DNA from 3 places in the Pseudomonas sp. HLS-6 genome. Region 2 is predicted to be linked to each of the others. Evidence: predicted binding sites of a transcription regulator. Region 2 holds the regulator's gene; each other region holds the start of a gene.
The links. The regulator sigma-54, encoded in region 2, starts transcription at its own class of promoters, with help from an activator protein. The targets are predictions, from matches to a motif close to ANTGGCATNNANNTTGCTNT.
Positions count from the first base shown of each region.

Region 1 (3,224 bases), 2.5 Mb from region 2:
AGGCATCTGCACCCAGTGCTGGCGTGGCGCTGCCCATTGGCAGGATCAAGCCGGCGGGGTCCGCTGGCAGGGCAATAGCATTCTGCACGTACTGCAACAGAGTGTCGTAGTAACGGTTATCACCGACCAGCACCGCCCCCAGAACGCGCTTGCCCTCGGCGTCGATCACCAAGCGCCGGTAGGCGCTGCCAGCCTCGTCGATAAAGCGGTAGCTGCGCGCACCGGGGGTCGCCGCGTGTGCATCGCCAATGGAACCGACATCCACCCCCAACAGCTTGAGCTTGGTCGACATGTCGGCACCGGCAAAGGCCTCGAATGGCTCACCCGCCAAGGCTGACGCCAGGTTGCGGGCCATGCTGTAACCCGGGGCCACCAGGCCAAAGACGCTGCCGTTCCAGGAAGCACACTCGCCGATGGCAAAAATCCGTGGGTCGCTGGTGCGGCATTCACCATCGATCACGACCCCGCCCCGTGGCGCGATTTCCAGCCCGCAGCCACGGCCCAGGCTGTCCTGCGGGCGAATGCCAGCCGAAAACACAATCAGGTCGGTTTCCAGGAACTGGTCGCCATCGAAATTCATCCGATAACGGAAGTCACTGCCTTCAACAATGCTCTGGGTGGCGCGAGACAGGTGTACGCCGACACCCAACGCCTCAATCTGGGCGCGCAGGGCCGCACCGCCTTCAGCATCCAGTTGCACCGGCATCAGGCGCGGCGCGAATTCCACCACATGGGCTTCAAGCCCCAGGGATTTGAGGGCGTTGGCTGCCTCCAGGCCCAGCAGGCCACCACCGATGACCACGCCACGCTGTGCGCCATAGGCCGCCGCGCGAATCGCATCCAGGTCGTCCAGGGTTCGATAGACCAGTCGCGCCGCACCGTCCGGCCCGGGAATCGGCGGCACGAAGGGATAGGAACCGGTGGCCAGGATCAACCGATCAAACGGGTAGCGGCCCTGCGCCGTCACCACTTCACCGGCCTCGCGGTCGATCTCGACGACCGCCTCCCCCAAGTGCAGCCGCACGCCATGCTCGGCATACAATTGCGCATCACCCAACGCCAGGGTTTCAGCATCGCTGCCACTGAAGTACTCCGACAGGTGCACGCGGTCGTAGGCACGCTGACGCTCCTCGCCGAACACCCGCAGGTCGAAGCGGGCCAAGGCGCCGCGTTCGATCAGTTGTTCGACGCAATGATGGCCCACCATGCCGTTGCCGACGATGATCAGACGTTCCCGTTGCTCGATGGTCGCTTGAGCGTTCATAGCGTTTCCTCACACTGGCCGATCACGGCGGCCGGAAAAACACCCACAAAAAAAGGCGCCTGGAGCCGAAGCTCCAGGCGCCTTTGCCTGGTCGTTCATAGTCGTGGTCCGTGGGGCGGATCGCCGTTGATCACCCCTGGACGTTGTAATGTGTCTTCAGCAGATACCGTGCCAACTGCGCCAACCCCGCCTATTCAAGGGCATCGCCGCAAACTCTAGGCCTCCCGCGGCGCCATCCTGGTGCAGTGCTACCCGTTCTGGGGCATTTCAGTACACATCTCGCCGGTAGCGTTTGGCCCGGCCTAACGCCGCAACATATTCGCCGGCCTGCTCGGTGCTCATCCCTCCGTGCTCGGTCACCACCTGCTGTAGCGCGGCCTCCACATCCCGCGCCATGCGTCCGGCATCGCCACAGACGTAGAAGTACGCGCCCGCCTCCAGCCAGCGCCACAGCTCGGCGCCCTGCTCCAGCATGCGCTGCTGTACATAGACCTTCTCTGCCTGGTCACGGGAGAACGCCGTGTCGAGCCGCGTCAGGTGGCCATCGCGTTGCCAGGCCAGCAACTCGTCGCGGTAGTAAAAATCACTGTCAGCGCGCTGCTCGCCGAACAGCAGCCAGTTGCGCCCACGGGCGCCGCGCGCCTGACGCTCCTGGAGAAACGCCCGGAACGGTGCGATCCCGGTCCCCGGCCCGACCATGATCAGCGGTGCCGTATCATCGCTCGGTACGTGAAAGTGAGCCGAGGGCTGCACAAAGATCCCAACCTGCCCGGCTTCGGCACGATCCGCGAGGAAGGTCGAACACACACCTTTTCGCTGGCGGTAGCGCACCGTCGAAACCGTCAGGTGAACCTGCTGCGGGTGCAACAACGGGCTTGAACTGATGGAGTACAAACGCGGCTGCAGGGGTTTGAGCAGGCTCAGCCAGGTGTCGAGCGACATGCTTACGGGAAACTGCTGCAGCAGATCGACCAGTTGCCGCCCCCATAGCCAGTCCTGCAACGCGGCGTTGTGCGCCGGCTCCAGCAGGCCTTGCAACTCAGGATCAGCACTGCAGCGGGCGACCTGTTCGAGCAGCGCAGGCGTGATACGGGCAATCTCCAGTCGTTCGCGCAGCGCGCTACGCAACGACATGGGTGGCTGGCCCTTGAGGCTGACACTCGCTTCTGCGTCAAGCTTCATGGCACTCAGCAGCTCTTCGACCAGTGCCGGGCAGTTGCGCGGCCAGACGCCCAACGCGTCGCCCGCCTGATACGTCAGGCCGCTGCTCGCAAGATCGAAGACCACGTGCCGGGTTTCCTTGGCGGCACCGGGCGCATTGAGCAGGCGGTTTTCCACCACCCTTACCGGCAACGGCTGCTGCTTGCTGAAGGTTGGCGCTGTCGCCGCCGAGGACGTGACCGCTGGCGCCGCTGCACTTGGCGCCTGCCCAAGGGCCGTCACCAGCGTGCCCAGCCACTGCTCGGCCGGCTCGTCGAAGTCCGGCTCGCACTCGACCCGCTCCAGCAGGCGCACAGCGCCAAGCTCCGCCAGACGCTGGTCCAGCTTGCGGCCGAAACCACAGAACTCGGCGTAGCTGGAGTCTCCCAGGGCCAGTACTGCGTAACGCAGCCCTGTGCAGCGGCTGGCGGACGCAGCCTGCAGGGCCTGCCAAAAGGCCTTGGCGCAATCCGGTGCCTCACCATCACCAAACGTGCTCGCCACCAGCAGCAGGCTGGCGGCGTTGCTCACCTGCTCAAGGCTGACCTGCTCCATGCTGCTCACCTGAACAGCCAGACCGGCCTCCCGCAAACGCTGCGCACAGTGTTGCGCCAGAGCCTGGCCGTTGCCGGTCTGCGAAGCCCAGAGCAGCCAATGGCTAGTGGCTTCGGCAGGCTCCGGGGCCTGGATTGCAGGGGCCTGTACCGAGGTACTGCGCGAAAACAACCCCGCCAGCAACCCTTCCACCAACAGACGCCGC
Region 1 covers NZ_CP024478.1:3,921,268-3,924,491, forward strand. The annotation lists gene nirB (nitrite reductase large subunit NirB) at 1-1,264, opposite strand, end outside; gene CS390_RS18375 (sulfite reductase subunit alpha) at 1,532-3,224, opposite strand, start outside.
Region 1: the regulator sigma-54 is predicted to act here: its motif matches at 1,421-1,440, upstream of nirB (nitrite reductase large subunit NirB).

Region 2 (3,224 bases):
ACCAGCCAATCCGCATCCAGGCCGATAACGCCCAACTGGACGACAAGAAAGGCATTGCCACCTACACCGGCGACGTGATCATCACCCAAGGCTCGATGATGATCAAAGGCAACACCGTGACCATCACCCGCTCCGCTTCCGGCGATATCGACGTGGTCACTTCGGTGGGCAACCTGGCGTATTTCGAGCAGCAACAAAGCGCTGCAAAGCCGGACAAGATGCAAGGCTATGCCGTGCAGATCCAATACCAGGCATTGAAAGACCTGGTGGTTCTGACTGACCGGGCCAAGGTGATCAACGAAGGCAACACTACCGAAGGCGAGAAAATCGTCTACAACACCAAGTCTCAGGTCGCCACCGCCGGCCGCGGCAGCAACATTACCGCACCGCGCCCACGCATCGACATGGTAATCCAGCCGAAGAAGAAGGCCGAGTAATGGCAACCCTCAAAGCCCAGCACCTGGCCAAGAGCTACAAGAGTCGACAAGTCGTACGTGACGTCAGCCTGTCAATCGACAGCGGCCAGATCGTCGGCCTGCTCGGCCCTAACGGCGCCGGCAAGACAACGTGCTTCTACATGATTGTCGGCCTGGTACAGGCCGACCAGGGCCGCGTGCTCATCGACGACCTGGATGTCAGCCACCAGCCGATGCACGGCCGTGCACGCGCTGGGATTGGCTACCTGCCCCAGGAAGCCTCGATCTTCCGCAAGTTGTCGGTGGCCGACAACATCATGGCGATCCTGGAAACACGCAAAGAGCTGGACGCCGCAGGGCGTCGCAAGGAACTGGAGAGCCTGCTGCAGGAGTTTCACATCAGCCACATCCGCGACAACCTCGGCATGAGCCTTTCCGGTGGTGAACGTCGCCGTGTGGAGATCGCCCGCGCACTGGCGACTGCACCGAAATTCATCCTGCTCGACGAACCGTTTGCCGGTGTCGACCCGATCTCGGTCGGCGACATCAAGCAGATCATCCACCACCTGAAAGCCAAAGGCATTGGCGTTCTGATCACCGACCACAACGTCCGTGAAACACTGGATATCTGCGAAACCGCTTACATCGTCAACGATGGTCGCCTAATCGCCGAAGGTGATGCAGAAACCATCCTGGCCAACGAACTGGTTAAAGAGGTTTACCTCGGCCACGAGTTCCGCCTGTAAGCCCGAGGTGCGAGGCACCGCCAGAGCGCTGACGATCCGCCCAAATACCGGCTTATTTGTTACAGCGCTCTAGGCAAACACCTCGGTTTCAGGCATATAATTTGCTTAAAGAAGGCGCTTCGGCGCCCTTGTAGTGGATGGCGCATGTGCGCCGGCGAATAAGGTGTTAAGCCCCTGCCATGAAACCATCGCTCGTCCTAAGAATGGGCCAGCAACTGACGATGACACCGCAGTTGCAACAGGCCATCCGTCTGCTCCAGCTTTCCACACTGGACCTGCAGCAGGAAATCCAGGAAGCCCTGGAATCCAACCCGATGCTCGAACGCCAGGAAGATGGCGACGACTTCGATAACAGCGACCCGATGGCGGATAACGCCGAATCCAAGCCGACCTCGGAATCCCAGGAAACCAGCTTCCAGGAAACCGCCACTCCCGTGGAAAGCCTTGAGGAAGGTGAGTGGAACGAGCGTATTCCCAATGAGCTGCCGGTAGACACCGCCTGGGAAGATATCTATCAAACCAGCGCCAGCAGCCTTCCCAGCAACGATGACGACGAGTGGGACTTCACCACCCGCACCTCGGCCGGTGAAAGCCTGCAGAGCCACCTGCTGTGGCAGTTGAACCTGGCGCCAATGTCGGATACCGACCGACTGATTGCCGTCACCCTGATCGACTGCATCAACAACCAGGGCTATCTCGACGAAACCCTGGAAGAGGTCTGTGAGTCCTTCGACCCGGAACTCGATATCGAACTGGACGAAGTGGAAGCCGTCCTGCACCGCATCCAGCAATTCGAGCCTGCCGGTATAGGCGCCCGCAACCTGAGCGAATGCCTGTTGTTGCAGTTGCGTCAGATGCCGGCACAAACACCCTGGATGACTGAAGCGCAACGACTGGTCAGCGACTACATCGACCTGCTCGGCAGCCGCGACTACAGCCAGCTGATGCGCCGCATGAAGCTCAAGGAAGACGAGCTGCGCCAGGTGATCGAACTGGTACAAAGCCTGAACCCACGCCCCGGCTCACAGATCGAGTCCAGTGAACCCGAATACGTGGTGCCTGACGTGATCGTGCGCAAGGACAGCGATCGCTGGCTGGTTGAACTGAACCAGGAAGCCGTCCCACGCCTGCGCGTCAATCCACAATACGCAGGCTTTGTACGCCGCGCCGATACCAGCGCAGACAACACCTTCATGCGCAATCAGCTTCAGGAAGCCCGCTGGTTCATCAAGAGCCTGCAAAGCCGCAACGAAACGCTGATGAAGGTTGCCACCCAGATCGTCGAACACCAGCGTGGATTCCTCGACCACGGTGACGAGGCCATGAAGCCGCTGGTGCTGCACGACATCGCCGAAGCGGTGGGCATGCACGAATCGACCATATCCCGGGTGACCACGCAAAAGTACATGCATACCCCGCGTGGAATTTACGAACTGAAGTACTTTTTCTCCAGCCATGTCAGCACCTCCGAAGGCGGAGAATGCTCGTCCACGGCGATTCGCGCGATCATCAAAAAACTGGTTGCAGCGGAAAATCAGAAAAAGCCATTGAGTGACAGCAAGATCGCTGGTTTACTGGAGGCACAAGGCATCCAGGTAGCACGACGCACCGTCGCCAAGTACCGCGAGTCGCTCGGCATTGCACCGTCGAGTGAACGCAAGCGACTGATGTAACGCACCTGAGGTGCGCCACCGCAATTCAAGTGGCAGGCGCAATACCTGCCTCTTTATGCACCGGCAACAAAAGGAGAAGCTGTATGCAAGTCAACATCAGTGGACACCAAGTAGAAGTCACCGAAGCGCTGCGCACTTATATCGGGGAAAAACTCGAGCGTGTTGAGCGTCACTTCGACAAGATCACCAATGTGCAGGTCATTCTGGAGGTCGAGAAGCTGAAACAGAAAATCGAGGCCACCCTGCGCATCCCAGGCGGCGAAGTCGTCGCCAATGCCGAGCATGAAGACATGTATGCCGCGATCGACCTGCTTGCCGACAAGCTCGACCGCCAACTGAAAAAACACAAGGAAAAACAGCAGGCCTTGCTGCAAGGTGCAGCCGCTCGC
Region 2 covers NZ_CP024478.1:1,102,046-1,105,269, reverse strand. The annotation lists gene lptA (lipopolysaccharide transport periplasmic protein LptA) at 1-437, shown strand, start outside; gene lptB (LPS export ABC transporter ATP-binding protein) at 437-1,162, shown strand; gene CS390_RS04945 (RNA polymerase factor sigma-54) at 1,342-2,835, shown strand; gene hpf (ribosome hibernation-promoting factor, HPF/YfiA family) at 2,919-3,224, shown strand, end outside.

Region 3 (3,224 bases), 1.2 Mb from region 2:
GGCCGAGGTGCTGGCGCTCGCCGGTCCGGGGCTGCAGAACATTGCCGGGGCCTTTACCCAGGCCCGCCCGAGCCTGGAGCAGTATCAATACCTGCGTCATGTGTATGCCCAGCAGCGCCAGCAGCCGTTGCCCCACTGGCAGTCGCTTGCCAGCGGCCCGTTGCTGCGCCCGGACATGCAGGATGAGCGGGTGCCGCAGCTTGCACAGCGGTTGTTGAACGAGGGCTATTTGAGCAGCCTCCCGGTTACCGTCGATTCGCACTACAGTGCCACGCTGGTCAATGCGGTGAAAAATTTCCAGCTCAGCCATTCGCTGCAAGCGGACGGGGTGATCGGGCCGGGAACCTTGAACGAGTTGAACGTCAGCCCGGCGGCGCGGCGCGAGCAGTTGCGCATCAACCTTGAACGCTTTCGCTGGCTGGCCCAGGAAATGGAGCCTACCAGCCTGTTGGTCAATGTCGCGGCGGCCCAGTTGATCGTCTATCAGAACGGGGTACCGGTATGGCAGACGCGCACGCAGGTGGGCCGTGCCGAGCGCCAGACCCCGCTGCTGAAGTCCCAGGTAACGCGGCTGACCCTGAACCCGACCTGGACGGTGCCGCCAACCATTCTGCGTGAAGACAAGCTCCCGGAAATCCGTCGGGATCAGGCCTTCCTGAGCCGCCAGAACTTGCAGGTGCTGGACAGCGATGGGCAGCTATTGGCGCCGGAGGATATCGATTGGGAGAATCCCGGCAACATCCTCTTGCGTCAGGGTGCGGGGCCGAGGAACCCGCTCGGGCAGATGGCGATTCGTTTCCCTAACCCGTTTTCGGTGTACCTGCACGACACGCCCAGCCAGGCGCTGTTCAACAAAGGGCCTCGCGCGTTCAGCTCGGGTTGTGTGCGGGTCGAGCACGCGTTGCAGTTGCGCGATCTGTTGTTGAGCCCGCCCGAGCGTGCCCGCACGGACCAACTGTTGAGCACCGGGCTTACCCATGAGTTCCGCCTGGCAACGCCAGTACCGATTGTGCTCACTTACTGGACGGCTCAGGCCGACAGCCAGGGCAAGGTGTCCTATGCCCCGGATATCTACGGGCACGATGCCGCATTAATGGCCGCGCTGGCGGCGAAGCGCTGACGCGGCTGGGCAAAACGCCCGATTTTGTTCTGTTCACGGCCATGATGCACCAGCGCGTAGCGGCGAGTACCTTCCGCTACGCGCGCTCTCATCCCTGTACCTCGATTCCTTCGGTGTCCCTGTCGATCCATGCGGTTTTTTGTTACCTCCTTGGAGGTAATGGCAGGCAGTTTGGCAGATAGATTGCTTTTACCTTCGGGAATGAAATTTTCTTTTTGGGAAATTTTGTTGACGAACCTGAGGCTAGGGGCGGGCGATTGATCGCACGCCACTTATGAGAGCAATGCTGCATCACTGTTGAGGAATACACATGAACGGTTCTTTCAGAGGTGGCCGATTGGCGGCGGTCGCTGCGCTCACGTCAGTGACGCTCCCTACGTGGGCGGCGGATCAGCCGCTTGCGCTTAACAGCGGTGACACCGCCTTTGTGACGACGTGCGCGTTGGTGGTGTTGTTGATGACCTTGCCTGGCTTGGCGTTGTTCTATGGTGGCCTGGCACGTAGCAAGAATGTGCTCTCGATTCTGATGCAGGTGTTTTCAGTTGCATCGTTGATGTCGGTGCTGTTTGCGATTTACGGCTATTCCCTGACGTTCACGTCAGGTGGCGAATGGCAAGCGGTTATTGGTGGGCTCGATAAACTGTTTCTCAAGGGCGTAGGCCCCGACGCACTTCAAGGCACCATTCCTGAGTTGCTGTACTTCTTGTTCATGCTGCTGTTCGCGGCCATTACCCCGGCGATCATCTGCGGCGGTTTCGCTGAGCGGATGAAATTTTCGGCGGTCATGGTGTTCATGGCCATCTGGTTGACGATCAATTACCTCCCCATGGCGCATATGGCATGGGGAGGCGGTTGGGTGTTCGACCTGGGTGTTCAGGACTTCGCGGGCGGTAACGTGGTGCACGTCAATGTCGGCATTGCATCGCTGATCGGCGCCTTCCTGCTGGGGCGCCGTCGCGGCTACGGAACCTCGGCGCTGGCGCCGCATAACATGACCATGACCATGACCGGTGGCTCGATGCTGTGGGTGGGCTGGCTGGGTTTCTGTGGCGGTTGTGCATTGGTGGCCAATGGTTTTGCCATGCTGGTGATGGTCAACACCATGCTCGCCAGCGCGGCAGGGGCGTTGGCGTGGTTGTTCGTCGAGTGGAAGCATCGTGGCAAGCCGAGCATGCTGGGGGCGTTGTCCGGGGCTATTGCCGGCCTTGTCGCGATCACCCCGGCCTGCGGTTTCGTAGGCCCAATGGGGTCTATCCTGCTGGGTTTGATCGTTGCGCCGATCTGCTTGTGGGCCGTGGAAAAACTCAAGCCGATCCTGGGGCTGGACGACGCATTCGATGTGTTTGGCGTGCATGGCGTTGGCGGTATCGTCGGCGGTTTGCTGACCCCGGTGTTCGCCATGACCTCTCTGGGCGGGCTGGGTTTCAGCGGGGAGCGCGGCGTGCTGGATCAGTTGTTGGTCAATGGTGGCGTCTTGGCGTTCAGCATCCTGTTCTCGGCGGTGTCGAGCTTTATCGCCTTCAAGGTGGCCGCCGTGCTATGCCGTGGCCTTCGTGTCGACGAAGAACATGAAGTGGACGGTCTGGACCTGTCGTCTCATGGTGAAGTGGGCTACAAGTACTCGAATTAAGGAGCGCACTCATGAAAGTGATCACTGCGATCATCAGGCCTTTCAAACTCGACGATGTACGTGAGGCCTTGGCCGAAGTGGGGGTGACAGGGTTGACGGTGACCGAGGTCAAGGGCTTCGGTCGGCAGAAGGGGCACTCCGAAATCTATCGGGGCTCTGAATACGTTGTCGACCTGATTCCCAAGATCAAGCTTGAAGCGATTGTCACCGATGCGCTGTGCGAGGCAGCGCTGGAAGCCATCATCAACGCTGCACGCACGGGCAAGATCGGGGATGGCAAGCTGTTCGTCACCGAGGCGTCACAGGTTGTCCGGATTCGTACCGCAGAGGTTGGCGCCGACGCGGTCTGAGCCTCGAGGGTGGGCGAAAGGGGCGACCTGTGGATGCAGGTCGCCCCTTTGCATCACGGTTGATGGTCGGTGTTTTTCAGGGTGTTGTTATGACCGCTCTACAGATTCGCACCGTCGGGGTCAC
Region 3 covers NZ_CP024478.1:2,255,155-2,258,378, forward strand. The annotation lists gene CS390_RS10550 (murein L,D-transpeptidase) at 1-1,120, shown strand, start outside; gene CS390_RS10555 (ammonium transporter) at 1,431-2,750, shown strand; gene CS390_RS10560 (P-II family nitrogen regulator) at 2,762-3,100, shown strand; gene folK (2-amino-4-hydroxy-6-hydroxymethyldihydropteridine diphosphokinase) at 3,190-3,224, shown strand, end outside.
Region 3: the regulator sigma-54 is predicted to act here: its motif matches at 1,291-1,310, upstream of CS390_RS10555 (ammonium transporter).